DNA from 3 places in the Mesorhizobium sp. C399B genome. Region 2 is predicted to be linked to each of the others. Evidence: predicted binding sites of a transcription regulator. Region 2 holds the regulator's gene; each other region holds the start of a gene.
What was found. The regulator PhoB, encoded in region 2, activates phosphate uptake and scavenging genes when phosphate is short. The targets are predictions, from matches to a motif close to TGTCATNNANCTGTCAT.
Positions count from the first base shown of each region.

Region 1: the regulator PhoB is predicted to act here: its motif matches at 7,627-7,643, upstream of NLY36_RS31035 (PhoX family protein).
Region 3: the regulator PhoB is predicted to act here: its motif matches at 6,480-6,496, upstream of phnC (phosphonate ABC transporter ATP-binding protein).

Region 1 covers NZ_CP100472.1:6,471,710-6,482,217, reverse strand. The annotation lists gene NLY36_RS31075 (GGDEF domain-containing protein) at 1-288, shown strand, start outside; gene NLY36_RS31070 (hypothetical protein) at 381-557, opposite strand; gene urtE (urea ABC transporter ATP-binding subunit UrtE) at 1,089-1,784, opposite strand; gene urtD (urea ABC transporter ATP-binding protein UrtD) at 1,854-2,600, opposite strand; gene urtC (urea ABC transporter permease subunit UrtC) at 2,605-3,837, opposite strand; gene urtB (urea ABC transporter permease subunit UrtB) at 3,834-5,450, opposite strand; gene urtA (urea ABC transporter substrate-binding protein) at 5,563-6,873, opposite strand; gene NLY36_RS31040 (hypothetical protein) at 7,186-7,581, shown strand; gene NLY36_RS31035 (PhoX family protein) at 7,700-9,613, shown strand; gene NLY36_RS31030 (GMC family oxidoreductase) at 9,678-10,508, opposite strand, start outside.
Region 2 covers NZ_CP100472.1:2,607,307-2,617,814, forward strand. The annotation lists gene NLY36_RS12380 (sugar ABC transporter permease) at 1-973, opposite strand, end outside; gene xylF (D-xylose ABC transporter substrate-binding protein) at 1,118-2,158, opposite strand; gene NLY36_RS12390 (ROK family protein) at 2,424-3,659, shown strand; gene phoB (phosphate regulon transcriptional regulator PhoB) at 3,690-4,379, opposite strand; gene phoU (phosphate signaling complex protein PhoU) at 4,396-5,100, opposite strand; gene pstB (phosphate ABC transporter ATP-binding protein PstB) at 5,142-5,966, opposite strand; gene pstA (phosphate ABC transporter permease PstA) at 5,984-7,300, opposite strand; gene pstC (phosphate ABC transporter permease subunit PstC) at 7,297-8,757, opposite strand; gene NLY36_RS12420 (substrate-binding domain-containing protein) at 8,854-9,882, opposite strand; gene NLY36_RS12425 (PAS domain-containing hybrid sensor histidine kinase/response regulator) at 10,379-10,508, opposite strand, start outside.
Region 3 covers NZ_CP100472.1:2,323,738-2,334,245, reverse strand. The annotation lists gene NLY36_RS11050 (Gfo/Idh/MocA family protein) at 1-1,069, shown strand, start outside; gene NLY36_RS11045 (sugar phosphate isomerase/epimerase family protein) at 1,193-2,044, shown strand; gene phnE (phosphonate ABC transporter, permease protein PhnE) at 2,156-3,487, opposite strand; gene phnE (phosphonate ABC transporter, permease protein PhnE) at 3,488-4,444, opposite strand; gene phnD (phosphonate ABC transporter substrate-binding protein) at 4,501-5,409, opposite strand; gene phnC (phosphonate ABC transporter ATP-binding protein) at 5,558-6,415, opposite strand; gene NLY36_RS11020 (DapH/DapD/GlmU-related protein) at 6,546-7,163, opposite strand; gene phnL (phosphonate C-P lyase system protein PhnL) at 7,160-7,867, opposite strand; gene phnK (phosphonate C-P lyase system protein PhnK) at 8,076-8,852, opposite strand; gene NLY36_RS11005 (alpha-D-ribose 1-methylphosphonate 5-phosphate C-P-lyase PhnJ) at 8,849-9,748, opposite strand; gene NLY36_RS11000 (hypothetical protein) at 9,814-10,032, shown strand; gene NLY36_RS10995 (carbon-phosphorus lyase complex subunit) at 10,035-10,508, opposite strand, start outside.

The DNA.
Region 1 (10,508 bases), 2.7 Mb from region 2:
CCGGGCGATGTCGCCGCGCGCATGGGCGGAGAGGAATTTGCATTGGTGCTCGATCGCACCTTGCCTGAAAAGGTGGAATTCATAGCCGAGCGCATCCGGGCCAGTTTTGCCATGCGCCGGATCGATACCGAGACCCGCCTGCTCTCCTGCACCGTCAGCGCCGGCTACGCCTTTGGCAGCGAGGGCGGCACCAAATTCGACAAGGTGCTCAGCGCCGCCGACAAGGCGCTTTACGGCGCCAAGCGCGGCGGCCGCAACCGTGTGCTCGCCTTCCGGCGCGCCGGGTAGGCTGGGCTGATATTCAGCCGGCCTGAACCTCACCACACGTAAAACAACACCCCAAAGCGCGTCGCATGAGGCCGTTCAGGCGCGAGGCGTTTTTAGGCCGCTATGACGATCTCGTTGTAAGTGTCGAGGTCGACGTAGAAAACCTTGGTGATTTCGCCGATCAGCTCATCCTGCTGGTAGCCTTGCGAGCGCAGAATGTTGATGGCGGTAATGATGTCGACACGCTCTGTCAGCCGTCGTTTCTGGTGGTCCTCGACGAACCGTTCCATAGCCCTATTCTCCTGGCAAGATTATCTGAACGCATTGACCGACAATCAGAACTGCGAGGGAAGCTAGGGTGGCTTGCTTGCGTGGAACTTGCAGGCTGAGCCAGCATATTCCCTCGATCTGCTACAGAACCAGACTGATACGGAAGCGGCCGACTCACCGAGGCCTAGGAAAGACTAGCATGTAGTATTCGGCGTGCCAGAGTGTGGCGGCCTCGGACGAAAGTCCGACGCAACGGGTGCGGACCTTCGCGACTTCATCATCCTTGGGCGTAGCGACGCGAAGCGGAGCGAAGACCCAGGGATCCATGCCGGGACGAAGAAGCGTCATTAACGGTGCAGAATGTGGAATGGCCAATGTGCCGCAGAAGCGATCTTGTTCTGCATCGCGGCACTCTTTGGCTGATGTCGCGGCATGGATTCTAGGGTCTGCGCGCGTCGCTCCGCTCCTTGCTCCGCCCTAGAATGACGAAGTGATTGTGGGCATTTCAGCCAATCTTCGACGTGTACGATCCGTGCAGCCGTCGACCTGCGTTAAACCGTCAGAAACTTCCTGACGTCCGCCCGGTCGAGATCTTCGGCCGGGCCGGTGTGGACGATCTGGCCGCGGTCCATGATGTTGACCTCGTCGGCGAGCTCGCGGCAGAAATCGAGATATTGCTCGACCAGAAGCACCGCAATGCCGGCTTGGTCGCGCAAATAGCGGATGGCGCGGCCGATGTCCTTGATGATCGAGGGCTGGATGCCTTCGGTCGGCTCGTCGAGCACCAGCAGTTTCGGCCGCATGACGAGCGCCCGGCCGATGGCGAGCTGCTGCTGCTGGCCGCCTGAGAGATCGCCGCCGCGCCGCCCCAGCATCTGCTTCAGCACCGGAAACAGTTCGAAGACATGCGCCGGCACGTTGCGGTCGGCGCGCTTCAACGGCGCAAAGCCGGACTCCAGGTTTTCGCGCACCGTCAGCAGCGGAAAGATCTCCCTGCCCTGCGGTACGAATGCGATGCCCGACCGGGCGCGATCATACGCCGCGCTCCGGTCGAGCGCCTTCCCCTCGAAGGCAACGCTTCCGCTCGTCAGCCGGTGGTGGCCGACGATCGATCTCATCAAACTGGTCTTGCCGACGCCGTTGCGGCCGAGCACGCAGGTGATCTTGCCGGCACCCGCCGTCAGCGACACACCGCGCAGCGCCTGAGCAGCGCCGTAATGGAGCGTGGCGTTGGAAACTTCGAGCATGTCAGCGCCTTCTCCAGAAGCGGAGGAACGAAAAGTCGAAGCGATGGAATTGCACCCGCCAGACCATGCTCATCTCCCGAGATAAACTTCGACGACCCGCTCGTCGGCCGAGACGAAATCGAGCGAGCCTTCCGACAGCACCGAGCCCTCATGCAGGCAGGTGACCTTGACGCCGAGTTCGCGCACGAAATGCATGTCGTGCTCGACGACGATGACCGAATGGTCGCGCGCTATGTCCTTGAGCAGCCGCGCGGTTTCCTCGGTCTCGGCATCGGTCATCCCTGCGACCGGCTCGTCAACCAAAAGCAGCTTCGGGTCCTGCGCCAGCAGCATGCCGATCTCCAGCCACTGTTTCTGGCCATGGCTGAGATTGGCTGCCAGATCGTGGCGCTTGTCGCCCAGCCGGATGATGCCGAGGATGTCGTCGATCTGTCTGGCTTCGGCGGCCGAGCGGCGATGGAACAGCGCCGGAAAGATCGAGCGCGGGCCCTTCAGCGCCAGCATCAGATTGTCTTCGACGCTGTGGCTTTCGAAGACGGTCGGCTTCTGGAATTTGCGGCCGATGCCCATCATGGCGATCTCCGCCTCGTCGTGCCGGGTCAGATCGACCTGGCCGTCGAAGAACACTTCGCCCTCGTCGGGCCGGGTCTTGCCGGTGACGATGTCCATCATCGTCGTCTTGCCGGCGCCGTTGGGACCGATGATGGCGCGCATCTCGCCCTTGTCGAGCACCAGCGACAGATTGTTGATGGCGCGGAAACCGTCGAAGGAGACCGAGACGCCGTCGAGATAGAGGATGGTGTTGGACTTCGACATCGCTCTATTCCGCCGGCTGCGGTTCAGGCCCGGACGCGGACCAGGCACCGGGCGTTGTTGCTGCGCTGCGCACGATCTTCAATGGCGGCGCGGCATCAGGGTCTGTGCCCGCTTCCTCTGCAATCGCTGCAGCCCGCATCGCCCGAGCGTTACCGCGCCAGGAATCCCACATGCCGACGATGCCCTTGGGCAGGAACAGGGTTACGGCGACGAACAGGCCGCCGAGCGCAAACAGCCAGAACTCCGGCAGCAGGCCGGTGAACCAGGATTTGCCGGCGTTGACCAGCAGCGCGCCGACGATCGGGCCGACAATGGTGCCGCGCCCACCGACGGCTGCCCAGATCACGACTTCGATGGAATTGGACGGCTCGAATTCGCCGGGATTGATGATACCGACCTGCGGCACATAGAGCGCGCCGGCGATGCCGGCCATGACAGCCGAGACGGTGAAGGCAAACAGCTTCACGTTCTCCGCCCGCCAGCCGAGGAAGCGGGTGCGGCTCTCGGCGTCGCGCACCGCCATTAGCAGCTTGCCGTATTTGGAGCCGACGATCGCCCAGGTGATGAAGACGGCGAGCGCGAGTATGATGGCGCTGGCGGCAAACAGGGCCGAGCGGGTGGCGTCGGCCTGCACGTTGAAACCCAGAATATCCTTGAAATCGGTCAAGCCGTTGTTGCCGCCGAAACCCATGTCGTTGCGGAAGAAGGCGAGCAGCAGCGCGTAGGTCATCGCCTGGGTGATGATGGAGAGATAGACGCCGGTGACGCGGCTGCGAAAGGCGAACCAGCCGAAGACGAAGGCGAGCAGGCCGGGCACCGCCAGCACCATGATGGCGGCGAACCAGAAGTGGTCGAAACCGGTCCAGAACCAGGGCAATTCCTTGTAGTTCAGGAACACCATGAAATCGGGCAGGATCGGATTGCCGTAAACGCCGCGCGAGCCGATCTGGCGCATGAGGTACATGCCCATCGCATAGCCGCCGAGGGCGAAGAAGGCGCCATGGCCGAGCGAGAGGATGCCGCAATAGCCCCAGACGAGATCGAGCGCCAAGGCAAGCAATGCATAGCAGAGGTACTTGCCCGTCAACGCGACGATGTAGGACGGAATATAGAACGCGCTTTGCGGCGACACTGCGAGGTTGAGCAGCGGCACGATAATGGCGGCCGTCAGCAGGATGAAAATAGTGATGGCGATGCGACGGTCGGCACCCGCGGCGAAGAAGCGTCCCGTGATCATGTTTCCACCGCCCTGCCCTTGAGCGCGAACAGGCCGCGCGGGCGCTTCTGGATGAACAGGATGATCAGCACCAGCACGACGATCTTGCCGAGCACCGCGCCAGCATAGGGTTCGAGAACCTTGTTGACGATGCCGAGCGAGAAGGCGCCGACCAGCGTGCCCCAGAGATTGCCGACGCCGCCGAAGACCACGACCATGAAGCTGTCGATGATGTAGCCGCGGCCGAGATTGGGCGAGACATTGTCGATCTGGCTGAGCGCGACGCCGGCAATGCCGGCAATGCCGGAGCCGAGCGCAAAGGTCAGCGCATCGACCCAAGGCGTCCTGATGCCCATCGAGGCGGCCATGCGGCGGTTGGCGGTGACGGCGCGCATCTGAAGGCCCCAGGGCGTGCGCTTCATAACAAAGAGCAGCACGCCGAAGACGGTGAGCGCGAAGACCAGGATCCAGAGGCGGTTCCAGGTGACGGCGAGTTGGCCGACATCGAACGATCCCGACATCCAGGAGGGGTTGCCGACCTCCTGGTTGGTCGGTCCGAAGATCGAGCGCACCGCCTGCTGCAGGACAAGCGAGACGCCCCAGGTTGCGAGCAGCGTTTCCAGCGGCCGGCCGTAGAGGAAACGGATGACGCCGCGCTCGATGATCAGGCCGACGGAAGCGGCAACCAGGAAGGCGAGCGGCAGCGCGATCACCAGCGACCAGTCGAACAGGCCGGGGAATGAGGTTCGGATCACCTGCTGGACGACGAAGGTGGTGTAGGCGCCGAGCATCACCATCTCGCCATGCGCCATGTTGATGACGCCCATGACGCCGAAGGTGATGGCGAGGCCGATGGCGGCCAGCAGCAGCACCGAGCCAAGCGAGATGCCGTACCATATGTTCTGGCCGGCATCCCACAGCGCCAGGCTCGAATTGATGCTGGCGATTGCCGCCGTCGCGGCATCCTTGACCGCGCCTTGCGCATTGGCCTCGACCGCGGTGAGCAGCGAGACCGCGTCGCGGTCGCCGCGCGCGCCGATCAGGGCAATGGCGGCAAGCTTGTCGGCCTCCGGCTTGTCGGAGACCAGCACCGATGCCGCGCGCGCCTGTTCGAACAATGCCTTGACCTTGGCGTCGGTCTCGGCGGCGATGGCTGCATCGAGCGGCTCGATATTGGCGGCATCGGGGGTCTTGAACATGGTGTCGGCGGCGGCGATGCGGACAGAAGGATCTTTCGCGCGCAACGTCAGCGTTCCCAGTGCATCTCGGATGACACGACGCAGCGTGTTGTTGACCTTGATCTTCGTGATGTCGGCCTTGGGGGCGTCGCCGGCTTTCTCGCCACTCAGCGGGTCGAGCAGCGTGACGCTGTCGGCGGCCTCACTGCCGACGAAGACGGCTGAATCGGCTTTACGGATGTAAAGGTTGCCTTCGGCGAGCGCTGCAAGCGGGCGCTCGACCAGCGGATCGCCGGTGGCGGCAAGTTCGCGCACGACGGCCTCAGTGGCGGCAAAGCCCGTGCCCGTGGCGAATTTGGCGACGATGGCGCGCAGATCGGCTTCGGCTGCGTTCGACGGCAATAGGCTTGCCACCAGGAACACCAGCATGAGGCCGAGAGTGCGCAACAGGATCATCCGTTCAGATACTCTTCTGTGGGGAAATTCCGCGTCCGGGCGGGCTGAAGCGCCCGGACGCTTGGCGGTACCGATCGTGGACGCGTCCACGATCGGTCGGTCCCGGGAGGGATCAGTTCGTGCCCTTGCCGCCGCATTTGCCGGTGGCAACGTTGAAGTTGCCGCAGGACAGAGGCGCGCGCCAATCCGAAATCAGGTCCTTGGAATCGGGCAGATAGTCGGACCATTCGTCGCCCATCACGAGGCCGGGCGTCTGCGACACGGTCTCGAACTGGCCGTCGGCCTGGATCTCGCCGATCAGCACCGGCTTGGTGATGTGATGGTTCGGCATCATGGTCGAATAGCCGCCGGTGAGGTTCGGCACGGACACGCCGACCATGGCGTCGATGACCTTGTCGGGATCGGTGGTGCCGGCCTTTTCGACCGCCTTCACCCACATGTTGAAGCCGATATAGTGAGCTTCCATCGGGTCGTTGGTGGTGCGCTTGTCATTCTTGATGAACTTGTGCCAGTCGGCGATGAACTTCTTGTTTTCGGGTGTGTCGACGCTCTCGAAATAGTTCCAGGCAGCGAGATGGCCGACCAGCGGCGCGGTATCGAGACCGGCCAGTTCTTCCTCACCGACCGAAAAGGCCATGACCGGGATGTCCTCGGCCTTGATGCCCTGGTTGCCGAGTTCCTTGTAGAACGGAACGTTGGCGTCGCCATTGACGGTCGAGACGACGGCGGTCTTCTTGCCGGCCGAGCCGAATTTCTTGATTGCGGAGACTTCGGTCTGCCAGTCGGAGAAGCCGAACGGCGTGTAGTTGACCATGATGTCTTCGGCGGCGACGCCCTTGGCCTTCAGATAGGCCTCGAGGATTTTGTTGGTGGTTCGGGGATAGACGTAGTCGGTGCCTTCCAGCACCCAGCGCTTCACCGAGCCACCGTCCTCGCTCATGAGATAATCGACGGCAGGAATCGCCTGCTGGTTCGGGGCGGCGCCGGTGTAGAACACGTTGCGCTCGCTTTCCTCGCCCTCATACTGGACGGGGTAGAACAGGATGTTGTCGAGTTCCGAGAACACCGGCAACACCGATTTGCGCGACACCGAGGTCCAGCAGCCGAACACGGCGGCGACCTTGTCCTTCGAGATCAGCTCGCGCGCCTTTTCGGCAAAGAGCGGCCAGTTGGAGGCCGGATCGACAACGACCGCCTCGAGCTTCTTGCCGAGCAGACCGCCCTTGGCATTCTGCTCTTCGATGAGCATCAGCATGGCGTCTTTCAGCGTCGTCTCCGAAATCGCCATGGTCCCCGACAGCGAATGCAGAATGCCGACCTTGATCGTGTCTTCGGCGGCCTGGGCCGGAGACGACATCGACAGGCCGGCGGCGACCACGCCGGCCGAAAACATTTTTGTTATTGTGGAGAAATTACCCCTCATACCGAAGACTCCCAAGCTGTTTGATTGCACCGCGATAATGCAATGCAACTGCCGTGCCAAACGCAAAGGCGCCGCTCACGAAGATGGAATAGCCGAGCGTTATCAGCCGGTTGGTATATTAGCCTCGAGAAAACAGTGGTAGCCGGCGAAAATTGATTGAGGCAAATTTGCGCAGCGCACATGGCTTTTGCCTAATTTTTGCCCAATTGAGACAAATGCCTAGTTTTTGATCTCCGGCCGTGTGTTCCGGGCTAACAATGTTGCGGTACCGCGCAAAAATAGGGCAAGCTCGCCCTTCAAAAGAGTGACGTCATGACATCTCGCACCTCATGCATTTCCGGCATCCTGCTGCTGATGGCAACGAGCGGCGCCGCGCGCGCCGATTTCAGCGAGGGCAAGCTTCCGGACGGCACCTATCATTGCGAGGTCTATTTGCTCGGCGCCTTCCTCAACCTCGGCGACATCACTATCAAGGGCAATGTCTATAGTGGTCCGGTGACATTCGGCACCGCGACGCAAGGCTACAACTATCAGATGAACGCCAATGGCGAGATCACCTGGCTCGGGCCGCTGGGCGGCTATACCACCGGTGGCAACTCCGTCTCCATGACACAGGCAACACTGGACGGCGAGACCGCCCCGTCATTCGACATCATTCTGAAGCAGCCCGACGGCGCCTTCACCGCCTCGACCTGCACCAAGGGCTGAGCGATGCGTAGTGCCGCGCCCAGTTGCGGCAAAACCTTCCTCTTATGTCATGTGAATGTTGCCTAAGCAGACTAGGGGCAACGGTGCGCCGTAACATCCACCCTGAGAGGCAGACACCATGGCCAATGCACCGTCTTCATCCTCCCCCGTCATCCGCGAAATCATCGCCGAGCGCGTCTCGCGCCGGTCTCTTTTGAAAGGCAGCCTCGCCTCCGGCGCGCTGATTGCCGGCGGCAGCTTTGTCGGCTCCTTGTTTGCCGGCGAAACGCATGCCGCCACAGCGCAGTCGACGCTCGGCTTTCCCGAGCTGAAACGGGTCTACGGCAAGACCCATGCCGCCGCCGAAGGCTATGAGACGACCATCGTCGCGCGCTGGGGCGACCCGCTTGCAGCCGGCCTCGCCGAATTCGACGGCAACAAGGTCGCGGCGGAGGAACAGGAAAAGCGCTTCGGCTACAATTGCGACTACATCGCCTTCATGCCGCTGCCCAAGGGCACGGTGAATTCCGATCATGGCCTGCTCTGCGTCAACAACGAATACATCTCGCCCAATGTGATGTTTCCGGGGATGACCGAGGGCGATGCCGGCAAGACGATGACCAGGGAACAGGTCGATCTCGGCATGGCCGCGATGGGCCATTCGATCCTCGAGGTGCAGGTAAAGGACGGCACGTGGGAAACCGTGGCGGACAGCCCGCTCAACCGCCGCATCACCGCCAACACCGAAATGACCGTTTCCGGACCGGTTGCGGGCCATGCGCTGATGAAAACCTCGGCCGACGCGACTGGCACGAAAGTGCTCGGCACCAGCTATAATTGCAGCGGCGGTGTTACCCCGTGGGGCACGGTGCTGACCTGCGAGGAAGGCGTGTCCGACATTTTCGGCGGCGACCCGAAGAAGGCGCCGACCGCCGAGCTTCTGGACCGTTACGGCTTCGACGGCTCCGATATCTATGGCCGCGGCCGCTTCCATGACCGCTTCAACCTCGACAAGGAACCGAACGAGGCCAACCGCTTCGACTGGGTGGTCGAGATCGACCCTTACGATCCTAAGTCCAGGCCGGTGAAGCGCACGGCACTTGGCCGCATGTCGCATGAGGCCTCGACCGTGGTCCTCAACAAGGACGGCCGCGTTGTCGTCTATATGGGTGACGACGACTATTTCGAATACATGTACCGCTTCGTCTCGGCCAAGGCCTATGACAAGGCCAACCCGGGCTCCGGCGCCGATCTGCTCGACGATGGCGTTCTGTCGGTCGCCCGCTTCGATGCCGATGGCTCGATGACGTGGCTGCCGCTGGTGCACGGCCAGGGCAAGCTTACCGCCGAGAACGGTTTTGCCGACCAGGCCGAGGTGCTGTTGAAGACGCGGTTTGCGGCAGATGCGCTCGGCGCCACGCCGATGGACCGGCCAGAGGACATCGAGACCAATCCGGTGACCGGCCGCGTCTATGCGGTGATGACCAAGAACAAGAAGCGCGACCAGTCGAAGGTCAATCCGGCCAACACGCGGCCGGAAAATCTCTGGGGCCATATTGTCGAACTGATCCCGCCTGGCGGCCGCGGCGCGGACGCCGACCACACGGCCGAAAACTATGCCTGGGACCTGTTCGTGCTCTGCGGCAACCCGAAAGATGCCAAGGTCGGCGCTACTTTTCATCCGGATACGTCGGACAATGGCTGGTTCGTCTGCCCCGACAACATCACCTTCGACCCGGCGGGGCGGCTGTGGGTGGCGACGGACGGCGCCAATGATTTCGACCTGCCGGACGGCGTCTATGGCGTCGACACCGAAGGTGCGGCGCGCGGCCTGCCGAAGCTGCTGTTCACCTGCCCGCACGGCGCCGAAGCGACCGGCCCGTGCTTCACGCCGGACGGCACGACTTTGTTCCTGTCGGTGCAGCACCCTGCGGAAGATGCCGAGACGCTCGACAAGGTGCAGACGCTATGGCCCGATTTCAAAGACGGCCAGTTGCCGCGACCTTCCGTCGTCGCCATCCGCCGCAGGGACGGACAGCCGGTCGGCGCATAGTGAGTCCTAGTGAAAAAGGCGGAACGCGCCATGCGCGTTCCGCGTAGCGATCCGGGAGGACGGCTCAGATCGTCTTGGCCGACATTTGCGAAGCGATGTATTCGGCCTGGCGGATAGCCAGCGACACGATCGTCAGCGTCGGATTTTCAGCCGCACCGGTCGTGAACTGGCTGCCGTCCGACACGAACAGGTTCTTGATGTCGTGCGCCTGGCCGTGCTTGTTGACGACGCCGTCTTCCGCCTTTTCGCTCATCCGGTTGGTGCCGAGATTGTGGGTTGAGGGATAGGGCGGCGTCGGGAAGGAGCGCGTCGCGCCGACCGCATCGTAAAGCGCTGTGGCCTGCTTGTAGGCATGATTGCGCATCGCCGTGTCGTTGGGATGATCATCGAAATGCACGTCGGCGATCGGCATGCCGTGCGCGTCCTTCTCGTCCTTGTGCAGCGTGACGCGGTTTTCCGCGCGCGGCATGTCCTCGCCGACGATCCACAGGCCAGCCATGTGATCATAGTGGTCGAGCGCGGTGGTGAAGGAACGGCCCCAGCCGCCGGGATTGAGGAAGGCGGCCATGAAGGGCAAGCCGAGCGACAGCGTCTCGAATTCATAGCCGCCGACAAAGCCGCGTGAGGGATCGTGCCGCGCCTCGTCGCGGATAATGCCGGCCATGGTGGTGCCGCGATACATATGCACCGGTTGGTCGAAGATGGCGTAGACCGAACCGGTGGTGTGGCGCATGTAGTTCTTGCCGACCTGCCCCGACGAATTGGCAAGCCCTTGCGGAAACTTCGCTGACTCGGAGTTCAGCAGCAGGCGCGGGCTTTCGATCGAGTTGCCGGCGACGGCGACGATGCGGGCCTTCTGCTCCTGCAGATTGCCGTCCTTGTCGGCATAGACGAC
Region 2 (10,508 bases):
GTTCCGCTGCCTCCGGATTGCCCCCGATGGCGAAGACATAGCGGCCGAAACGCGTGCGCTTGGTGATGAACGTCATGATGATGCCGACAATCACCGCCATCAGCACCGGTATGGCGATGCCATGCGCGATGAACAGCCCGCCTTCGGGAACGGTGATGCCGTTCTGCTGTGCGTACTGGCGCACGATGCCGATCGGCCATGGATAGGAATTGGCGATCCACACGGCGCCGAGGATGGCCGCGCAAGTGACCACGCCAAGCAGGGTCTCGGCCCAGACGGGGCGCAGTGGAAAGCTGAAGCGCTTGCGCTGTGAGCGACCGTTGAGCAGCGCGAAGGCGACCGCCGCGCAGGCGACGATGCCGACGATCCAGCTGGCAGCGGCGCCAATCGAGCCGCGTGGTCCGCCGCCCATCAGCTGGAAGGTGGCGTCGAGTGGCGCGACCGTGCGCCCGCTGGTGATGAGCCATGCCATGCCACGCCAGACCAGCAGGCCACCAAGCGTCACGATGAAGGCCGGAACCTGCATATAGGCGATGATGAAGCCCTGGAACGCGCCGATCAGCAGACCAAGCACCACGCCGGCGGCAAGCGCGACGACCCAGAGCCAGGGGTTTCCAAGCTGGAAGCCGATGACGCGAATCAGGAATTCGGCCTGTGCCACGCCCATGATCATGCCGATCACGCCTTCGACGGAGCCCACCGAAAGGTCGATGTTGCGCATGACGATGACCAGTACCATGCCGGTCGCCATGATCGCGACCGAGGACGTCTGCACCGACAGGTTCCAAAGATTGCGCGGCGTCAGGAAAAGCCCGCCCGACAGGATATGTATGCCGACCCAGATGACCAGCAGCGCGCCGACCATGCCGAGCATGCGCGTGTCGAGCTCGGTCGCTTTCAGGAACCGGGCGACCGCGCCGAGTTCAGACGCTCGTGCCGTATCGGCCTGCGGATTTGAGGTCGTGTCGGTCATGATGTCCTCCAGCGGCTTGCCGTCTGGCGCGGATGCCGGACCACAGCCTAGAAGTTTGCCGCCGATGGCGGAAACACACAATTCTCGTAGAGAAAACGCCGCGGCTTGACAGCCGCGGCGCCTCATTTCTTCAAGTCGTCGAGATCAGTTGCAAGCCGCGACGCTGCCGGCGGCGACGCCTGTGCAGACTTCGTCCTTCTTGATCCAGCCGGCGTCGATGACGACGTTGAGGTTGTCCTTGGTGATCGCGACGGGGGTCAGGAACAGCGACTTGACGGTGTTGCCGCCAGGCGTGGTGAAGTCCTTGGCGCCGGCAATGTCGCCCGTCTTCTTGCCATCGGCAAGCTGCGAGGCGATCTCGGCGGCGTTCTTGCCGAGTTCGCGCGCGTCTTTCCACACCGACACCGTCTGCGTGCCGAGCGCGATGCGGTTCAGGGCGGCATGGTCGCCGTCCTGGCCCGAGACCGGAACCGTTCCGGCAAGGCCCTGCGCCGTCAGCGCGGCGACAACGCCGCCGGCGGTGCCGTCATTGGCCGCAACCACGGCATCGACCTTGTTGTCATTGGCGGTCAGGAACTGTTCCATGTTCTTCTGGGCGTTGGCCGGCAGCCAGCCATCGGTATAGGCCTCGCCGACATTCTTGATCTTGCCCGAGTCGATGGCTTCCTTGAGCACTTCCATCGAGCCCGAGAACAGGAAATCGGCATTCGGATCCGAGCCCGAGCCCTTGATGAAGACATAGTTGCCTTCGGGCTTCGCCTTGAACACTTCGCGGGCCTGCATGCGGCCGACTTCCTTGTTGTCGAAGGTCAGGTAGAAGACGTCCTTGTTCTCGATCAGGCGATCATAGCCGACGACCGGAATGCCTTCGTCCAGCGCCTTCTGCACCGCCGGGCCGATGGCCGAGGCGTCCTGCGCCAGGATGATCAGCGAGTTGGCGCCCTGCGAGATCAGGCTTTCGACGTCGGTCAGCTGCTTGCCGGGATTGGACTGCGCGTCGGCCGAAATGTACTTGTCGCCGGCGGCTTCGATCGCCGTTTTCATCGCCGCCTCGTCGGTCTTCCAGCGCTCTTCCTGGAAGTTCGACCACGACACGCCGATGACCTTGTCCTTCGCCTGCGCGACCGACATCAGCGCCAGCGACATGGCGACACCCGCCAGCATGGCGGCTGCAAATCTGTTCATCATAATCCTCCCTGCGCCGCGTGCGGCGCGACAAAACTGGCCCGAGGGCCGGCACACAGAGGCGCTATTTTTTCGAGCCTCGAAAAAATACTGGTTCAATGATAACGCGCTGTCAACATCGATTCTGATGGATTCTGATGGCCGTGCCGAATTTTTTCGAGGTCCGCAATAAACAATGACAGGGCTGCCGGCGTCTGCCAATATTTGGCTGGTGCCGTCGAACGCCTTCACTATCATGAGGCGCGAGGAGGCCGGGAGGAAACAAATGTCGGTTGGAATCCGCCACGACGATCTGCGCCGTCGCAACCGTGCGATGGTGATTTCAGCCGTGCGCCGGGCCGGCCAGCCGTCGCGGACCGAGATTGCGGCGACCACCGGCCTCAGCCACTCGACCATATCGGCAATCTCGTCTGATCTGATTCAAGAAGGCATCCTGATTGAAGGCAAACCTGGCGAGACCGGCGCACTGAAACGCGGCCGGCCGCAGGTGGGCCTTGGTCTCAACCCGGAAGCGGCGGCGGTGATGACCGTCGTGCTGTCGCTCAATTTCCTGTCCGTCACCGTCATCGACTATGCCGGCCACGTCGTCGCCGAGGAACAGCGCCGGCTGGACACGCTGACCAAGCCGCGCGACGAGCTGATTGGCGAATGCGTAGCAATCGTCCGGCGGCGGCTTGAGGATCCCGACCTCGATGTCCAGAGCATCGCCCGCATTGCCATGGGCATCCAGGGCATCACCGATTCGCAGGCGCGCGCCATGCTGTGGTCGCCGATCACGCCACTGACCGACATTGCCTTCGCCGACATGTTGGAAGCGGAATTCGGCATTCCTGCCACCATGGAGAACGATTGCAACATGATGGCGGTGGCGCTGCAATGGCGCCAGCCCGAGCGCTACCGCGACAATTTTATCGCCATCCTCTTATCGCACGGCATCGGCATGGGCCTGGTGCTGAAAGGCGAACTGTTCACCGGCACCCATTCCTCGGGCGGCGAGTTCGGCCACATGATCCACCGTCCGGGCGGCGCGCTCTGCCGCTGCGGGCGGCGCGGCTGCGTGGAAGCCTATGCCGGAAACTACGCCATCTGGCGCAGCGCCAAAATGATGGGCGAGGATGCCGAGCCGGTCGATATCAGCGACGCTGATATGCGCGCACTCGCCGCGCGCGCCCGCGAAACCGACGGCCCGGAGCGCGAAGCCTATCGCAAGGCCGGCGAGGCGCTCGGCTTCGGCCTCGGCAGCCTGTTTGCGCTGATCGATCCGGCACCCGTCGCCATGGTCGGCGTCAGCGCCGCCGCCTTCGACCTGATCGAGCCGGCATTGCGCGAAGCGATCGCCCAGACCGCCGGCGGCCAGCACTCGAAATCGATCTCCTTCGACACCGAGCCCAACGAGCTGCCGCTGATCCGCGAAGGCTGTGCCATGCGCGCGCTCGGCTTCGTCGATCAGGAGATTTTCGCGCCGGGCATTCAGGCCAAATCCGGCAAGCATGTCGCCTGAATGGCCGGCAACGGCGCGACGCGCAGCATCCTAGTCTTCCCTGATCGCGTAGCCGGCGCCGCGAATGGTACGGATGACATCCGGCATGCGGCCGTTGTTGACCGCTTTGCGTAAGCGCCCGACATGGACGTCGACGGTTCGCTCGTCGATATAGATCGTCTCGCCCCAGACATTGTCGAGCAGTTGGCTGCGCGAGAACACGCGGCCGGGATGGCGCATCATGAATTCGAGCAGCCGGAACTCGGTCGGTCCGAGCCTGATCTCGCTCTTCTTGCGGTAGACACGGTGCGACTCGCGGTCGAGCACGATGTCGCCGACCTTGAGCACGCTGGACAGCACTTCCGGCTTGGCCCGGCGCAGCAGCGCCTTCACGCGCGCCATGAACTCCGGCGTCGAGAATGGCTTGACCAGATAGTCGTCGGCGCCGGTGGACAGGCCGCGCACGCGATCGCTTTCCTCACCGCGCGCGGTCAGCATGATGATCGGCAGCCGCTCGGTTTCGGGCCGCACTCTAAGCCGCCGGCAGAGCTCGATGCCGGAGACAGCCGGCACCATCCAGTCGAGCACCAGGAGATCGGGCACGTTTTCCTGCAGGCGGATCTCGGCCTCGTCCCCGCGTGTCACCACCTCGACCTGATAGCCTTCGGATTCGAGGTTGTAGCGGAGGAGCACGCCTAGCGGCTCCTCGTCCTCCACGACCATGATGCGTGGCGCGATCATAGGCAGTTCACCCTCATCAGGCCGGCGTGGCCATCGCCGTCTCGTCCTGCTTCGGACGATTGGCGGGCAATTGCTGGCCGGTCAGCACATAATACGCATTTTCGGCGATGTTGGTGACATGATCGCCGATGCGCTCAAGATTCTTGGCGCAGAACAAGAGATGCGTGCAGGCGGTGATGTTGCGAGGGTCTTCCATCATGTAGGTCAAAAGCTCACGAAACACGGACGTGTATTTGACGTCGATGCGCTCGTCGTCATTCCTGAGTTTTGCAAGAGCTGCCGCATCGGTGGCGGCATATTCCTCGACGACGCCTTGCACCTGGATCAGCACCAGTTGCGCCATGGCATCGATGGAGTGCGAGAGGTCGCGCGGCGTGACGCTCAAGCCCACGGTGCCGACGCGTTTGGCGATGTTCTTGGCGAGATCGCCGATGCGCTCGAGGTCGCCCGCCATGCGGATCGAGCCGACCACGGCGCGCAGATCGTTGGCCATCGGCTGGCGCTTGGCGATCAGCGTGATGGCGCGGTCGTCCAGTTCGCGCTGGCGCGCATCCATGATGGCGTCGTCGGAAACGACACGCTGTGCCAGCGCATTGTCCGAATTGAGCAGCGCCCTGGTCGAGCCGCTGACCATCGAGCCTGCCAGATCGCCCATGTCGCGGATCAGCTTGCTGATCTGCCCGAGCTCTTCATCGAAGGAGGCGACGGTATGTTCACCCATGATCTTGGTCCTCGTGCCTGAAAATTCACCCGCCGGACGGCTCAGCCGAAGCGGCCGGTAATGTAGTCCTGGGTGCGCTTGTCGTCGGGGTTGGTGAACATCTTGTCGGTGGCGCCCTCCTCGACGAGATAGCCGAGATGGAACATCGCCGTGCGCTGCGAGACGCGCGCCGCCTGCTGCATCGAATGGGTGACGATGACGATCGTGTAGTTCTGGCGCAGTTCGTCGATCAGCTCCTCGACACGGGCGGTGGCGATCGGATCGAGCGCCGAGCAGGGCTCGTCCATCAGGATCACCTCCGGCGACACGGCGATGGCGCGCGCGATGCACAGGCGCTGCTGCTGGCCGCCGGACAGGCCGGTGCCGGGCTCCTGCAGGCGGTCCTTGACCTCGTTCCAGATCGCAGCCTTCTTCAGGCTCTGCTCGACGATCTGGTCCATGTCGGACTTGCGCTTGGCCAGCCCATGGATGCGCGGGCCGTAGGCGACGTTCTCGTAGATCGACTTCGGGAACGGGTTGGGTTTCTGGAACACCATGCCGACGCGGGCGCGCAGTTCGACGACATCGATGTTCTTGTCGTAGATGTCGTCTTCATCGAGCGTGATCTTGCCGGTCACCCGCGCCGAATCGATGGTGTCGTTCATGCGGTTGAGGCAGCGCAGGAAGGTCGACTTGCCGCAGCCGGACGGGCCGATCAGCGCCGTCACCTGGTTCTGGCGGACGTCGAGATTGACGTCGAACAACGCCTGCTTCTCGCCATAGAACACGCCGACCTTGTCGCCGCGCATCTTGATGACTTCGTTCGACTTGGCGTTCATTTTGTCGCCCACTGCATTCTCAAGGGACTGTTCGGTCATGATGTTCATACCAAATTGCCTTTTTTCTACCAGCGCCGCTCGAACCGGCGCCGGAGCACGATCGCGGTGATGTTCATGGCCATGAGGAAGACGAGCAGGATGATGATGGCGCCGGACATGCGCTCGACAAAAGCGCGCTCAGCCTCGTTTGCCCACATATAGATCTGAACCGGCAGCGCGGTCGCCGGATCGAAAGGCGTCGTCGGATAATCGGCGACGAAAGCGACCATGCCGATCAAGAGCAGCGGTGCTGTCTCGCCGAGCGCACGCGCCAGGCCGATGATGGTGCCGGTAAGGATGCCTGGGGCGGCAAGCGGCAGGATGTGATGGAACACCATCTGCATCTTGGAGGCGCCGAGACCTAGGGCCGCCGAGCGGATAGACGGCGGCACCGCGGCGAGGGCGGCGCGCGTGGCGATGATTATGGTCGGCAATGTCATCAAGGTCAGCACCAGGCCGCCGACGAAGGAAGCCGAGCGCGGCATGCCGAGGAAGTTGATGAACACGGCAAGGCCAAGCAGACCGAAGACGATCGACGGCACCGCCGCGAGATTGTTGATGTTGACTTCGATCAGGTCCGTAAAGCGGTTCTTCTTGGCGAACTCCTCCAGATAGATGGAGGCGGCGACGCCGATCGGCAGCGCCAGCAACAGCACGATCACCATCATGTAGAACGAGCCGATGATCGCCACGCCCATGCCCGACGTTTCGGGCCGGCTGGAGGCGCCATAGGTGAACAGGCCGGTGTTGAAATGCTCGGCCATCACGCCGTCGGCTTTAAGCTTGTTCATCCAGTCGATCTGCTGGTTGGACACCTTGCGGCGCGCTTCATCGACGCCGAGGTCGATCTGGCCCTTGAAGGCCGAGTCGAGGTTCGCGGCAGCCAGGATGTCGACGTCACGCGTCCTGCCGATCACCGACGGATCGGCGGAGACGATGTCGCGCAGCTGGACGCGGGCGCCTTCCGACAGGAAGCCCTTGAGCTTCAGCATCATCGGCTTGTTGGCCGGATCGATGCCGAGCTTGGCCACCAGCGCGTTTTCGGCGAGCTTGGGATAGTTCGCCTTGATCAGCACGGTAGGGTCGGTCGCGCGCTTGCCGGAGGGATCGATCACCTTCTCGTCGAAGGTGACCGGCAGCGTCACCGTCGTCTGCCAGAAGGCGGTGTAGCCTTTCGAGACGATGGTGATCAGCATGATGGCCAGGAACGCCAGGCCCACCGAGATCGCAATCACGCCATAGATGCGGAACCGGCGTTCGGCGGCATAGCGCGCCTTCAGCCCGATGTCGCGGCGCGGTCGCGCGACGGCGCCCGCCATCGTGTCCAGGGGGATGTCGGTCATTCGTACTGCTCCCGGTACTTGCGCACGATGTAGAGGGCGACGATGTTCATCACCAGCGTCAGCGCGAACAGCGTCAGGCCGAGCGCGAAGGCGACCAGCGTCTGCGGCGAGTTGAACTCGAGGTCGCCGGTCAGCTGGTTGACGATCTTGACGGTGATGGTCGTCATCGCCTCGAACGGATTGGCCGTCAGATTGGCGGCGACGCCCGCCGCCAGCACGACGATCATCGTCTCGCCGATGGCGCGCGACGCCGTCAACAGGATGGCGCCGACGATGCCGGGCAGTGCCGCCGGCAGGATCACCCGCTTGATCGTCTCGGAGCGGGTGGCGCCGAGGCCGAGCGAGCCGTCACGCATTGCGCGCGGCACCGCGGTGATGATGTCGTCGGACAAAGAGGACACGACCGGGATCAGCATGACGCCCATCACCAGACCGGCGGTGAAGATGCTCTGGCCCTGGATGAAGGGCGAGCCGCCGGTGAGTGCCGCCGACAGGTCGCGCAAGAACGGTCCGAGCGTGACAACGGCGAAGATGCCGTAGACGATGGTCGGAATGCCGGCCAGCAGTTCCAACGCCGGCTTGACCACCGAGCGCACACCGCGCGAGGCATATTCGGACATGTAGACCGCCGACATCAGCCCGACCGGCACTGCGACCAGAAGCGCGACGGCGGCGATGTAGAGCGTGCCGGCGAGTAGCGGGATCAGGCCGAACTGACCCTGGCTGCCGCCGGAACCGGCGGCGGCGAAACGCGGATCCCACACCGTGCCGAAGAAGAAGCTCATCGGCGATACGCTCTCGAAGAAGGTGATCGTCTGGAACAGCATCGACAGCACGATGCCGACCGTGGTCAGGATGGCGATGGTCGAGGCCGCAAGCAGCCCCCACAGCATCAGCTTCTCGACATTGTTGCGCGCCCTGGCGCGCGGCGCGATCTGCCTCAGCGCATAGAAGGCGCCGGCGACCGACAGCGCGAAGGTCAGCACGGCGCCGAACAGGCCGAGCCGGTCCTGGACCTGGTTCGCCTCGACCGCGATCGGGATCATATAGTCCTGGGTGTCGCTGGCCAGTGCCACGCCCTTGGCGGCGAGCAGCGGCTGCAATTCGGCGAAAGTAGCGGGAAGTGCGGTATCGCCATCGAGCCGGCGCAGGCCCTTGGCCAGGCTCTTCACCAGGCTGGCGTCGAGCGCTTCGCTGGCCACCTTTGTGTCGGCGGTGCGCTCGGGCAAAGCGGCATGGATGTGCCGGTCGAGATAGAAGGAAGAGCCGATATCCCAGACGGCGAGCAGCAGGACGGCAGGCAGGACCGCGAGCAGAAAGGCCCACCAGCCATGATAATGCGCGCGCGAATGCGGCTTGACCTTGCCGGTATCCTGCGCCGCTGCGCGCTGGCGGCCGATCACAAAAGCGACCACGCCTATGGCGATGACTATGGCGAGTACGAGCAAGGACGACATCACCCACCCCAGGGAAAATTCAGATCGCCGCCACCGTTGCGGCAAGCGGCGAAATCAGGGCGCGGATTTGGTCCGCGCCCTGATCCGGTCGGTTGATTACATCGTCTTTCCGGCGGCGAAGGCGTCGCGCTGGCCCTGACGTTCGGCGTCGGGAGCGGAAACCAGGCCGTACTGGGCGAGCGGGCTTTCCGGGCCGATCATCTGGTCATCAAGGAAGAACTCGACATATTCCTTGAGGCCGGGAACGACGCCCAGATGCGCCTTCTTGACGTAGAAGAACAACGGCCGCGACACGGGGTACGTGCCATCGGCGATGGTCTGCGTCGAAGGCACGATGCCTTCCACGGTAGCGACCTTCAGCTTGTCGGCATTGTTCTCGTAGAAGGCGAGGCCGAACACGCCAACGCCGGTCTTGTTGGAGTCGATGCGGGCCAGCGTCTCGGTGTAGTCGCCATCGATGTCGACAGCCTTGCCGTCCTTGCGGATGGCGATGCAGGTCTTGCCGATTTCCTTGTCGTCGGCGATGCCGGCAGCCTTCAAAGCGGCCTTGTCGCAGCCGGCGTCGAGCAGCTTGGTCTCGAACACTTCACGGGTGCCGTGCTTCTCACCCGGGATATAGGCGGCGATATCCCAGTCGGGCAGCTTCGGATTGACCTGGTTCCACTTGGTGTTCGGGTTGTCGACCAGCTTGCCGTCGACCACCAGCTTGGCGGCGAGCGCCTTGTAGATGTCGGCGGGAACCAGCGCCCAGTCCGGACCCTTGATGTCGGTGGCAAAGACGATGCCGTCATAGCCGATGCGGACTTCCTGGACGTCCTTGACGCCGGCGTCGGCGCAGGACTTCAGCTCGTCCTTCTTGATCGGGCGCGAGGAGTTGGCGATATCGATCGTGTCTTCGCCGACGCCCTTGCAGAACTCCTTGATGCCGGCGCCGCTGCCGCCGGACTCGACCACCGGGGTCTTGAAGTTGGTGAAGGTTTCGCCGAACTGCTCGGAGACGATCTTGGCGTAAGGCAGCACGGTCGACGAACCGGCGACCTGGATCTGGTCACGCGCAGCGGCGACACCGGACGATGCGGCGAACGCTACCGCCACGGCCAATGCCGTAACGAGGAATTTCTTCATGTGGCCTGCTCCTGTTCGGAAGATGGTCTCTTGGCGCCCTCTTCAAACCGGCGCCCGCTGAGGCCAATAGCCTTCGATTATTACAGTCGCATGACAGTTTCGTGTCAGCCCGGTAACGTCGCACAGACGTCTTGTGGGCCGCACCCTTTAAGCCGGTTTGTGGGAATGGAAGTTGCCGCTGGAATCAGACGCTTGCGCAATTCGTGCTGGCATCAAGTCCCGGCACACCGCAGGCCGCGATGCCGAGAAAGAAAAACCGGACGGGAGCGCGTTGCCCGTGACCAGAGCGAATCTTGGCCGAGCCATCGCCAAAAACAGGTCCGTTGGGGTAGATTCGACGCTGTTTCTTGTCGGCGGTCGCTTGCTCCCGCCCGTAACTGAATGAGCGGTTTCGTTGCGACCATTGTCCTGACTGGGCGCCAGCTTTGATATGGTGCGATCGCACCATATCCTTGGCTGTTGCGGCGCGGCCGAATCCCGGCGGCGCCGCAGGTTGCTATCCAGCGTCTCGTTGGGCTTCGCCTGATATGCCGACCCAGCGCTCGACCTTTTCGAGCAGCGCCCTGGGGCTGATCGGCTTGGGCAGATAGTCGTCCATGCCGGCTTCCAGGCAGCGCTCACGGTCG
Region 3 (10,508 bases), 280 kb from region 2:
CTTCGTGCTGGTGGCCGGCGCCCTGTCGGCCAATCCCGAGCGCGCCAAGGCTTCCGCCGCCGAACTCGGTCTCGACCCGGCGCGCAGCTACGCCTCCTATGCCGAGATGGCCAAGGCCGAGGCCAAGCGCCCGGACGGCATCGAGGCGGTGGCGATCGTCACCCCCAACAATGTGCACGTGCCGGCGGCCAAGGTCTTCCTCGAGGCGGGCATCCACGTCATCTGCGACAAGCCGCTGGCGACGACTTTGGCCGAGGCCAAGAAGCTCGCGGCGATAGTCGAGAAGACCGGCAAGGTGTTCGTGCTGACGCACAATTACACGGCCTATCCGATGGTCCGCCAGGCGCGCGAGATGGTGGCCAAGGGCCAGCTTGGCGACATCCGCATCGTGCAATCCGAGTACCCGCAGGATTGGCTGACCGAAGACCTTGCCGCCACCGGCCAGAAGCAGGCGGCGTGGCGCTCCGACCCCAAGCAGGCGGGCGCGGGCGGCGCGCTCGGCGACATCGGCACCCATGCCTACAATCTGGCGCGGTTCGTCTCGGGTCTGGAACTCGATTCCCTGTCGGCCGATCTCGACGCTTTCGTGCCGGGGCGGCTGCTCGACGACAATGTCAATGTCATGCTGCGCTTCAAGCCGGTCGGCAAGGTGCATCCGGCCAAGGGCATGATCTGGGCAAGCCAGGTGGCGCCCGGCCACGAGAACGGGCTGAAGCTGCGCATCTATGGCTCGAAAGGCGGGCTGGAATGGGTGCAGGCCGATCCGAACTATCTCTGGTACACGCCGTTCGGCCAGCCCAAGCAGCTGCTCACCCGCAACGGCGCCGGCGCGCTGCCGGTTGCGGCACGCGTCAGCCGCGTTCCGTCTGGCCATCCGGAAGGCTATCTCGAAGGCTTCGCCAACATCTACCAGGAGGCGGCGCGCGCGATCCGCGCGGCACGCAAGAAGGGCGGCAGACCGGGCAAGGACGTGGTGTTCCCGACCTTCCAGGACGGCGTCGAAGGTATGGCGTTCATCGAGGCCTGCGTGAAGTCGTCGAAGAAGAACGGGGCGTGGACGAAACTTTAGGGAGCGCCGGCGCCAAGTCTCTTCTCCCTTCGGGGAGAAGGTGGCCGCGAAGCGGCCGAATGAGGGCGCATGGTGCGAGGTGCGAAAGAAACCAGCGCGCCGTCAAATGGGGAGGGGCTGTCGATGAAAATCGGCATGTGCATGTTTTTGTGGACGACTTCCGTGTCTAAGAAACACGAGCCGTTGCTGCGCGACATCAAGGCGACCGGCTTCGACGGCGTCGAGATACCGATCTTCTCAGGCACGCCAGAGGACTACAAGAAGCTTGGCGATCTGCTCGACCGCATCGGGTTGGAGCGCACGGCTGTTACGGCGATGGGCGACCCGGCGATGAATCTGATTTCGCCGGATGCCGTGACCCGCAAGGCCGGCATCGGCTACATGAAATGGGCGATCGATTGCGCCCAGGCGCTCGGCGCGAGTACGCTGAGCGGGCCGCTGCATTCGACGCTCGGCGCCTTCTCCGGCAGCGGGCCGACCGCTGCCGAGAAGAAGCGCTCGATCGCCTCGCAGCGCGCCATTGGCGATCATGCCGGCAAGCGGAACGTTACCATCGGGTTGGAGGCGCTCAACCGTTTCGAGTGCTATCTGCTGAACACGATGGCCGATCTGTCCGAGCACGTCGATGCCATCGACCGGCCGCACATCAAGGCGATGTACGACACCTTCCACGCCAATATCGAGGAAGCCGACCCGATCGGCGCCTATACGAAGCACCGCAGGAATGTCGTGCACATCCACCTTTCGGAGAACGATCGCGGCGTGCCGGGACGCGGGAACATTCCGTGGAAAGAGACTTTCGCGGCCATCCGCAAGAGCGGCTATGACGACTGGCTGACGATCGAGGCGTTTGGCAGGTCGCTGAAGGATCTGGCGGCGGCGACCAAGGTGTGGCGGGATTTTTCCGAGACGCCGGAGGCAGTTTATCGCGAGGGATACAGGCATATCAGGGATGGGTGGAAGCGGGCGGCTTAGCCGCGCCGCCCAAGGAGTGCTGCGTTCCTTCACACCCCCCTCTGTCCGGCAGGACAGAGGGGGGTGCTGTCCCTCGCACGTCACCCCTCCTCGGCCTGCATCCTGTTGTAATCAGGTCCGGCTGAGCCGGCGTCTCAGGAAATTCGAGATGTTGTCGAACACAAACACGACGAGCAGGATCAGCAGCACCATGTAGAAGACGTTGGCCCAGTTGGAATTGGTGCGCATGGCTTCCCAGAGTTTCAGGCCGATGCCGCCAGCGCCGACGGCGCCGATGATGGTGGCGCCTCTTGTGTTGGATTCCCACTGGTAGAGCGTCTGGCTGATGAAGACCGGGATCACTTCCGGCATGACCCCATAGCGCTGCACCAGCAGGCCGTTGGCGCCGGTCGACTTGATGCCCTCGCGCGGTTTGTCGTCGATGTTTTCCAGGCTTTCCGAATAGATTTTGCCGAGCGTGCCTATTTCGGTGAAGAAGATCGCGGCGCTGCCGGCGAGCGGTCCCGGGCCGAAGGCGCGGGTGAAGAACAGCGCCCAGATCAGCATGTCGACCGATCGCATGAAATCGAAGAAGCGCTTGAGCACCTGGCCGAACAATCCGCTCGGCGTGATGTTGCGGGCGGCGAAGAAGGCGAGCGGGAAGGCGACGAGGCCGCCGAGCAACGTGCCGAGAAAGGCCATGACGATGGTCTGCAGCAGTTTCGTCCAGACGTCGCCATGCTGCCACTCCGCATTGTTCCAGATGTTGTCGCCGGCGAGCGCGAGGTTCGAGGTGCCAGGCTTAAGTTCCGGTCCGGACCAGATCAGCGAGATCACTTCACTGGCCGATTTGCCGAAGAAGGGCGAGCGCGTGTCGAAGACGAAATTTGCCCAGCCGAGGAAGCGCTTGCGGACCTTGACGCGATCGACGGTGACGCGCACTTCGCCGACAAAGCCCATCCTGGCGACGATCTCGTCGTCATGCGCGGTGATCCAGCCAGGCACCGGACCTGTAATTACCGGCTTACCGCTGGTCAGCGCCACCGGCACCGTCTCGCCATTGGCGACGATCGTCGCTTTGGTCTTGTCGAAGGTGACGGACCTGGCCGCGCCATCGATCAGGACGGTGAAGGTGCCATCCGCGTTCTTGACAACCCAGTCGGGATCTGGGTTCTCGCCGAGTGCTGAAAACCGCGGGTATTTCGGCGTGATTTCGGGCTGGTCGAGGCGGAATTCAGGCTGCAGATCGTTGCTGATCCATTGCGTCAGGAAGAGCGGCAGGCGCTCCCAATGCGAGTCGCGCATCACCTGCGGCAGGTTGAAAAACCACAAGGCGTAAACGAGGTAGAGCAGGATGCCGCCGAACAGGAACAGCGGCGCGAAGCGCTTGTAGGCCGGCCGCCGAAAGATTTGCGGATAGCGTTCCTCGATCGACTGGACCTGATCAGTGGTCAAAGCGGTCATTTAAGCGCTCATCAGAAAAGCTTGCTCGCCGACCAGCTTGCGGCGCAGCCAGGCGGAGAACTGGTCGACGATGAAGATCGTCGTGAACAACAGCAGCACCAACGCCACCGTCTTGGCGCCGAAGCCGCGCGAGATCGACAGCTTCAATTCCTCGCCGATGCCGCCGCCGCCGACGGCGCCGATGATGGTCGACGCCCGCACGTTGATCTCGACGCGCAGCAATGTGTAGGACATGAAGTTGGGCAGCACCTGCGGCAGGTCGGCGAAGCGCACGCGCTCGAACCAGTTGCCGCCGACCGCCCTCAGGCCTTCCTCGGCGCGCATGTCGATGTTCTCGTTGATCTCGTAGAACAGCTTGCCCAGCGCGCCGATCGAATGCAGTCCGATGGCGATGATGGCGGCAATCGGGCCGGTCGAGACGATGGCCGCGAACAGGCCGGCAATGACGATCTCGGGAAAGGCGCGCAGCAATTCCATGAAGCGCTTGACGACGAGCCGCAGCACCGGATGCGGCGTCAGGTTGCGCGCGGCGATGAAGGAAAACGGCACGGCGAAGATGAAGCCGATGAAGGTCGAGACCAGCGCCACGTTGAGTGTGGTCAGCATCAGCTCGAAATATTCGGGGATGTAGAAGCCGCCCCAGACATAGACGCGGCCGAGCGGGAAGTTGAACTCCTGGGTGCCGGTGTCATGCGGCGAGGCGATGTCGAACAGCGCCCGCCAGACGTCGTTCCAGTCCTTCGGGATCAGCCAGCTGAGGAAGTCGAATATATGCGGCAGCCGGTCCCAGAAGTGACCGGCATTGGCCTCGTCGGCGAACCACATGCTCGACAGCGTCGCCGCCAGCAGCAGGCCGATGCCGAGGATGGTATAAAGCCGCCGCAACGATATCTGGCGCTGCCAGGCGTTGGCTACCTGCAGGGTCGCGTTGGAGCGGGCTGTTGCTGAGATGGTCATGATCGGGACATGCAAAAAGGGCGGCGTTTTTCACGTCGCCCTTTCTGATTTTGCCGTCAGCCGCCGATGGCTGCCTTACGGGCTTCGACGATGACGTTGTAGAAGTCAGGCTTGACCGGGACGTAACCGGTGAAGTCGCCGCCTTCGACGCCTTCGAAACAGGCCTTGTCCTTCTTCGGCAGGTCGGTGAAGAAGGCGGCAAGCTTGGCGGTCATGTCGTCGCCGAGCGCGGTGCGCACGACCAGCGGGCCGTTCGGGATCAGGCCCGAGCGCCAGACTTCGACGAAGTCGTTGGGGTCGACGGCGCCCTTGGCGGTGACCTTGTGGAAGGTGCCGGAGGTGTAGCCGTTCTTGAAGTCGCCGATGCCGGAGGAATCGTCAACCGCAACGTCGACCTTGCCGTCGCGAACGGCGAGGATGTTGTTTTCATGGCCGCCATTGAACTGGGTCGAGGCGAAGTAGGCGTCGTTCGAGGCGCCGGTGTCCTTCGGGATCTGGGTCAGCGGGATCAGGTAGCCCGAGGTCGAGTCCGGATCGGCGTAGCCGAGCTTCTTGCCCTTGGCCGACTTGATGTCGGTAATGCCCGAAGACTTCAGCGCCAGGCCGATGGAATAATAGCCGGTGGCGCCGTCGGTCTGCTGGGTGGTGAGGATCGGGGTGACCGCCTTCGGGTCCTTGATGTAGACGCTGGCGTAGCCGGAAGCGCCGAGTTCGGCGAAGTCGAGCGTGCCGCCGAGCAGGCCCTGGATGACGCCGTCATAGTCGGCGGCGGGGAACAGCGAGACCTTTTCGAAGCCGAATTCGGTCTTCAGGTGATCGGCCAGGCACTGATAGTTGCGCAGGCGGTCGGTTTCGTTCTCTCCGCCGAGGATGCCGACGCGGAATTCCTTGAGGTCGGCCGCATGCGCGGCGCTGGTTGTCATGGCGAGGGCCGAAACGGCGCCGAATACCATCTTCCTGAACATTTGATGTCTCTCCTGTAAGTTCCGGCCCCGCGCCGGCAGCGTTCTTGATTTTTGCAAGTGCCCTTGACGCGGGCGGTCGATCCAGTGCGGCTCAGTTTTGGTCCATGATCTTTTCCGAAAACCGGTATCCACTTTTCGGGATCATGGATCAGTACCCGGGGAATGCGGGCTCGAGCGGGCTGGCGGATGCGGCGATCTTTTGCTTGTAGGCGATGCTGGTCGAGGTGATGGCCTCGGAGATATCGACGCCGTTGCCGTCGGCGCCATAGACCAGGCGCACGGCCTCGCGGTTGAGCGCTTCCGGCGGACCGTCGAAGACGATCTTGCCGGCAGCCATGCCGATGATGCGGTTGCAATAGGTGCGGGCGGTGTCCAGCGTGTGCAGATTGGTGACGACGGTGATGCCTTCGCGCAGGTTGATGTCCTGCAGCGAGTCCATCACCACCTTGGCGTTGAGCGGGTCGAGCGAAGCGATCGGCTCATCGGCGAGCAGCACCTTGGGCTGCTGCATCATGGCGCGGGCAATGGCGACGCGCTGCTGCTGGCCGCCAGACAGCGTGCCGGCTGGCTGCAGTGCGGTGCGGGCGATGTCGAGGCGCTCGAGTGCTGCAATCGCCTCGGCGCATTCGGCGCGGGTAAACATGCCGAGCAGGTTGGAAAAGGTCGAGCGATGATTGAGACGGCCGAGCAGCACATTGGTCAGCACATCGAGGCGCGGCACCAGGTTGAACTGCTGGAAGATCATGGCGCAGTCGCGCTGCCAGCGTCGCAGCGGCGAGCCACGCAGCCGCGAGACCTCGGCACCGTCAAAAAAAATCGATCCCTGGCTGGGGTCGATGAGACGGTTGATCATGCGAAGGAGGGTGGATTTGCCGGCGCCGGAACGACCGATGATGCCGACCATCTGGCCCTGCGGGATCGACAGGTCGATGGCGCTGACGGCGGTGTTCTTGCCAAATCGGCGCGAGACGCCGCGGATTTCGAGCGTGGCAGGGGTCGACAACATCGAAGAGTTCCAGACCTGAATTGATCGCCTGGTTCTCGCCTAGCGCAGCGACATGAACCTGCCATGTCATCAAGATGTCAGTTTTGTTACGCTCCACAGCCGTGCGCCAAGTGGGGGTGATCGCACCCGATCAGGCGCCGTATTTCTCGAGGAACGCTTCTGCCTCGAGTACGCGAAAATCGTCGAGCGCGGCGCGCAGCCTGGCGTGGTCCCAGTCCCACCAGGCGAGCGCCTGGTAGCGTTCGGCCGTGCGGCGATCGAAACGCTCGCGGATCGGCTTGGCTGGCACCCCGCCAACGATGGTGTAGGGCGCGACATCCTTCGACACCACAGCGCCGGCGCCTACGGCAGCACCATCGCCGACGGTGACGCCGGGCAGGATGGTCGAGCCGTGGCCGAGCCAGGTGTCGTGGCCGATGGAGACGCGTTTGGCGCGGCGCTGGGCGAAGAATTCTGTTTCGTGCTCGGCGTCGTCCCAATAGTCGGAGGCGCGATAGGTGAAGTGATGCAGCGTCGGCCGCCAGGTCGGGTGGTTTGTGGCGTTGATGCGCACGGCGGCGGCTATGTTGGAGAACTTGCCGATGGTCGCGCACCAGACGACGCAGTCCTGCATGATGTAGGAATAGTCGCCGAGGATGCTTTCGGACACGCGGCTGCGGTCGGCGATCTCTGTCCAGCGCCCCAATGTCGAGTTCTCGACCTGCGCCGTGGCGTGGACCAACGGCGCTTCCGATAGTTTCCTGCTCATGCAGCGATTTTTCCGGCGGCGAAAGAGGTCACGTCGATGATGCGATCGGCGACGGCGTCACGCACATCCGGGTCATGGAAGATGCCGAGCAAGGCGACACCGCCGGCCTTCTTGGCGGCGATCAACGCAACCACAACGTCGCGGTTTTTCGAATCGAGCGAAGCTGTCGGCTCGTCGAGCAGCAAGACCGGATGCTCGGTGATGAAGCCGCGCGCGATATTGACGCGCTGCTGCTCACCGCCCGAGAAAGTCGCCGGCGGCAGCGCCCAGAGCTTTTCCGGCAAATTGAGCTGCCCCAGCAAGGTGCGTGCTTTTTTCCGCGCGCTCTCGCGGTCCTCGCCGCGTTCGACCAGCGGCTCGGCGACCACGTCGAGCGCGGAGACGCGCGGCACGGTGCGCAGGAACTGGCTGACATAGCCGATCGTCTGGCGGCGCACGGAAAGCACCGTGCGCGGGCTGGCGATGGCGAGATCGATCAGGCCACCCTCATGCTGAACGATGATCTGGCCTTCATCGACGGCATAATTGCCATAGAGCATTTTCAGGATCGAGCTTTTGCCGGCGCCGGAAGGCCCGCCGAGCACGGCGCATTCACCGGCCCGGATCGAGAATGAGACGCCGGCGACAACCGGCAATCTGATGCCGTCGCGCAGATGCATGGTGAAGCTTTTGGCGACGCCGGAAACAACGAGGGGCGTCGGCATCAGAAGGTTCTCCAATCGTTGTTCGTCCGCGGGCCAACACCCCCCTCTGCCTTGCCAGGCGTCTCCCCCTCAAGGGGGGAGATTGGCTGTCGCGTTCGACTTCGCCATTCTTCTGCATCGTAGAAGGGGCGGGACATAAAAGCTGCTGATCTCCCCCCTTGAGGGGGAGATGGCCGGCAGGCCAGAGGGGGGTGCCTTGGCGCCATCTTCACACCTGTAGAATCGAGGAAACAAGCAATTGCGTGTAAGGCGCGCGGGGATCGTCGAGCACGCGATCCGTCAGGCCGCTTTCGACGACACGGCCGTCTTTCATCACCATCATACGCTGCGACAGAAGCCGGGCGACGGCGAGATCGTGGGTGACGACGATGGCCGCCAGGCCGAGATCGGTGACCAACCCGCGCAGCAAATCGAGCAGGCGCGCCTGCACCGAGACGTCGAGGCCGCCGGTCGGCTCGTCCATGAACACCAGCCTCGGTCCGGTGACGAGGTTGCGGGCGATTTGCAGGCGCTGGCGCATGCCGCCGGAAAAGGCGCGCGGCTCGTCGTCGATGCGGTCCTCGTCGATCTCGACGCGCGACAGCCAGTCGACGGCAGTGGCGCGGATCTTGCCGTAATGGCGGTCACCGACCGCCATTAGCCGCTCGCCGACATTGGCGCCGGCAGACACCGTCATGCGCAAGCCGTCGGCGGGGTTCTGATGAACAAAGCCCCATTCGGTGCGCATCAGGAAGCGGCACTCGGCCTCGCTCATACGGTAGAGTTCGCGGAACTGGCCGTCGCGCATGCGGTAGCTGGCGGTGCCAGAAGATGGTAGCAGCCGCGTCGACAGGCAGTTGAGCAGCGTCGTCTTGCCGGAGCCGGATTCGCCGACGACGGCCAGAACCTCACCCGGCCACAGGTCGAAGGTGACATTCTCGCAGCCGACGCGCGAGCCGTAGAATTTGGACAGTTCGGAGACGCGCAGCAGTGGGTCGCCGGTCATTCTGCTGGCCTCATCTTTCCTGCGGTAACATGGCTTTCAGCCGCAAGGTGGCCGCGATGTCCTTCGGCGCGCCGCTTCTCGCAATGGTCGGTGTCGGAGCAGACGAACATGTGGTCGCCATGGTCGTCGAGGATGACCTCGTCGAGATAGACATTTTCCGCCGCGCACAGCGCACAGGGCAGGTCGAAGGTCTGGACCTCGAAGGGATGATCCTCGAAGTCGAGGCTGACGACATCGGTGAAGGGCGGCACGGCATAGATGCGCTTTTCGCGCCCGGCTCCGAACAGTTGCAGGGCCGGCGAACGGTGCATTTTGGGGTTGTCGAATTTCGGCGTCGGCGAGGGGTCCATGACATAGCGGCCCTCGACCTTGACCGGATAGGCATAGGTGGTGGCGATGCGGCCGTGTTTGGCAATGTCCTCGTAGAGCTTCACATGCATCAGGCCGTATTCCTCGAGCGCATGCATTTTGCGCGTTTCGGTTTCGCGCGGCTCGAGGAAGCGCAACGGCTCGGGTATCGGCACTTGGTAGACTAGAACTTGGCCGGCGCTCAGCGGGTGTTCCGGGACGCGATGGCGGGTCTGGATGATGGTGGCGCTGGCGGTATCGGTCGTCACCGCGACGTTGGCTACCTTCTTGAAGAAGGCGCGGATCGAGACGGCATTGGTGGTGTCGTCGGCGCCCTGGTCGATGACTTTCAGCACATCGTCCGGCCCGATAATCGAGGCGGTGACCTGCACGCCGCCAGTGCCCCAGCCATAGGGCATCGGCATTTCGCGCGAAGCGAAGGGAACCTGATAGCCAGGGATGGCGATGCCCTTGAGGATCGCCCGGCGGATCATCCTTTTGGTCTGCTCGTCGAGATAGGCGAAGTTGTAGGTGGCGATGTCGGTCATGGCGATCAAATCCACTCCCTGCTATTGCATTGACGCCCAGAAAACGGAAATAAAGGCGAAGTCGAATGACTCAGACCGGTTGGATCCAGATTGCAATTCTGCTTCTGGCGTTTGTCTGCGTGGTCGGTTTTGTACCTCGGCGCTTGTTTCTGCCTGCTTCCAGAGATGGCGCGCATGTCACAGGCGGAAACGGCAGCTACGTCGGCGGGCATAGCAGCCATTCCCATGACGGCGGCAACGGGGATGGCGGCAACGGGGGTGGCGGCAATGGCGGGGGCGATTAGGCTCATTCGGCCGCCTCCCGCTTCTCTTCCACCTTTGCAGGGTTCTCTCGAGCTTCGTATTCGGCGCGCATGCGGCGCACCAAATCGAGCTCGGCCTGGAAGTCGACATAGTGCGGCAGCTTCAAATGCTCCACGAAGCCGGTCGCCTGAACATTGTCGGAGTGCGAGATGACGAACTCCTCGTCCTGCGCGGCGGCGACGACATCTTCGCCGAGTTCCGTTGCGCGCAGCGCGCGGTCGCACAGCGCCATGGCCATCGCCTTGCGCTCGCTTTGGCCGAAGACCAGTCCGTAGCCGCGGGTGAATTGCGGCGGCGCCTTGGCCGAGCCCTTGAACTGGTTGACCATCTGGCATTCGGTGACGCGGACCTTGCCGAGCAGCACGGCGAAGGGCAGTTCCGGCACGTCGAGTTCCAGCTCGACCTCGCCGATACGCACCTCGCCGACAAAGGGGTGGTTGCGGGCATAGCCGCGCTG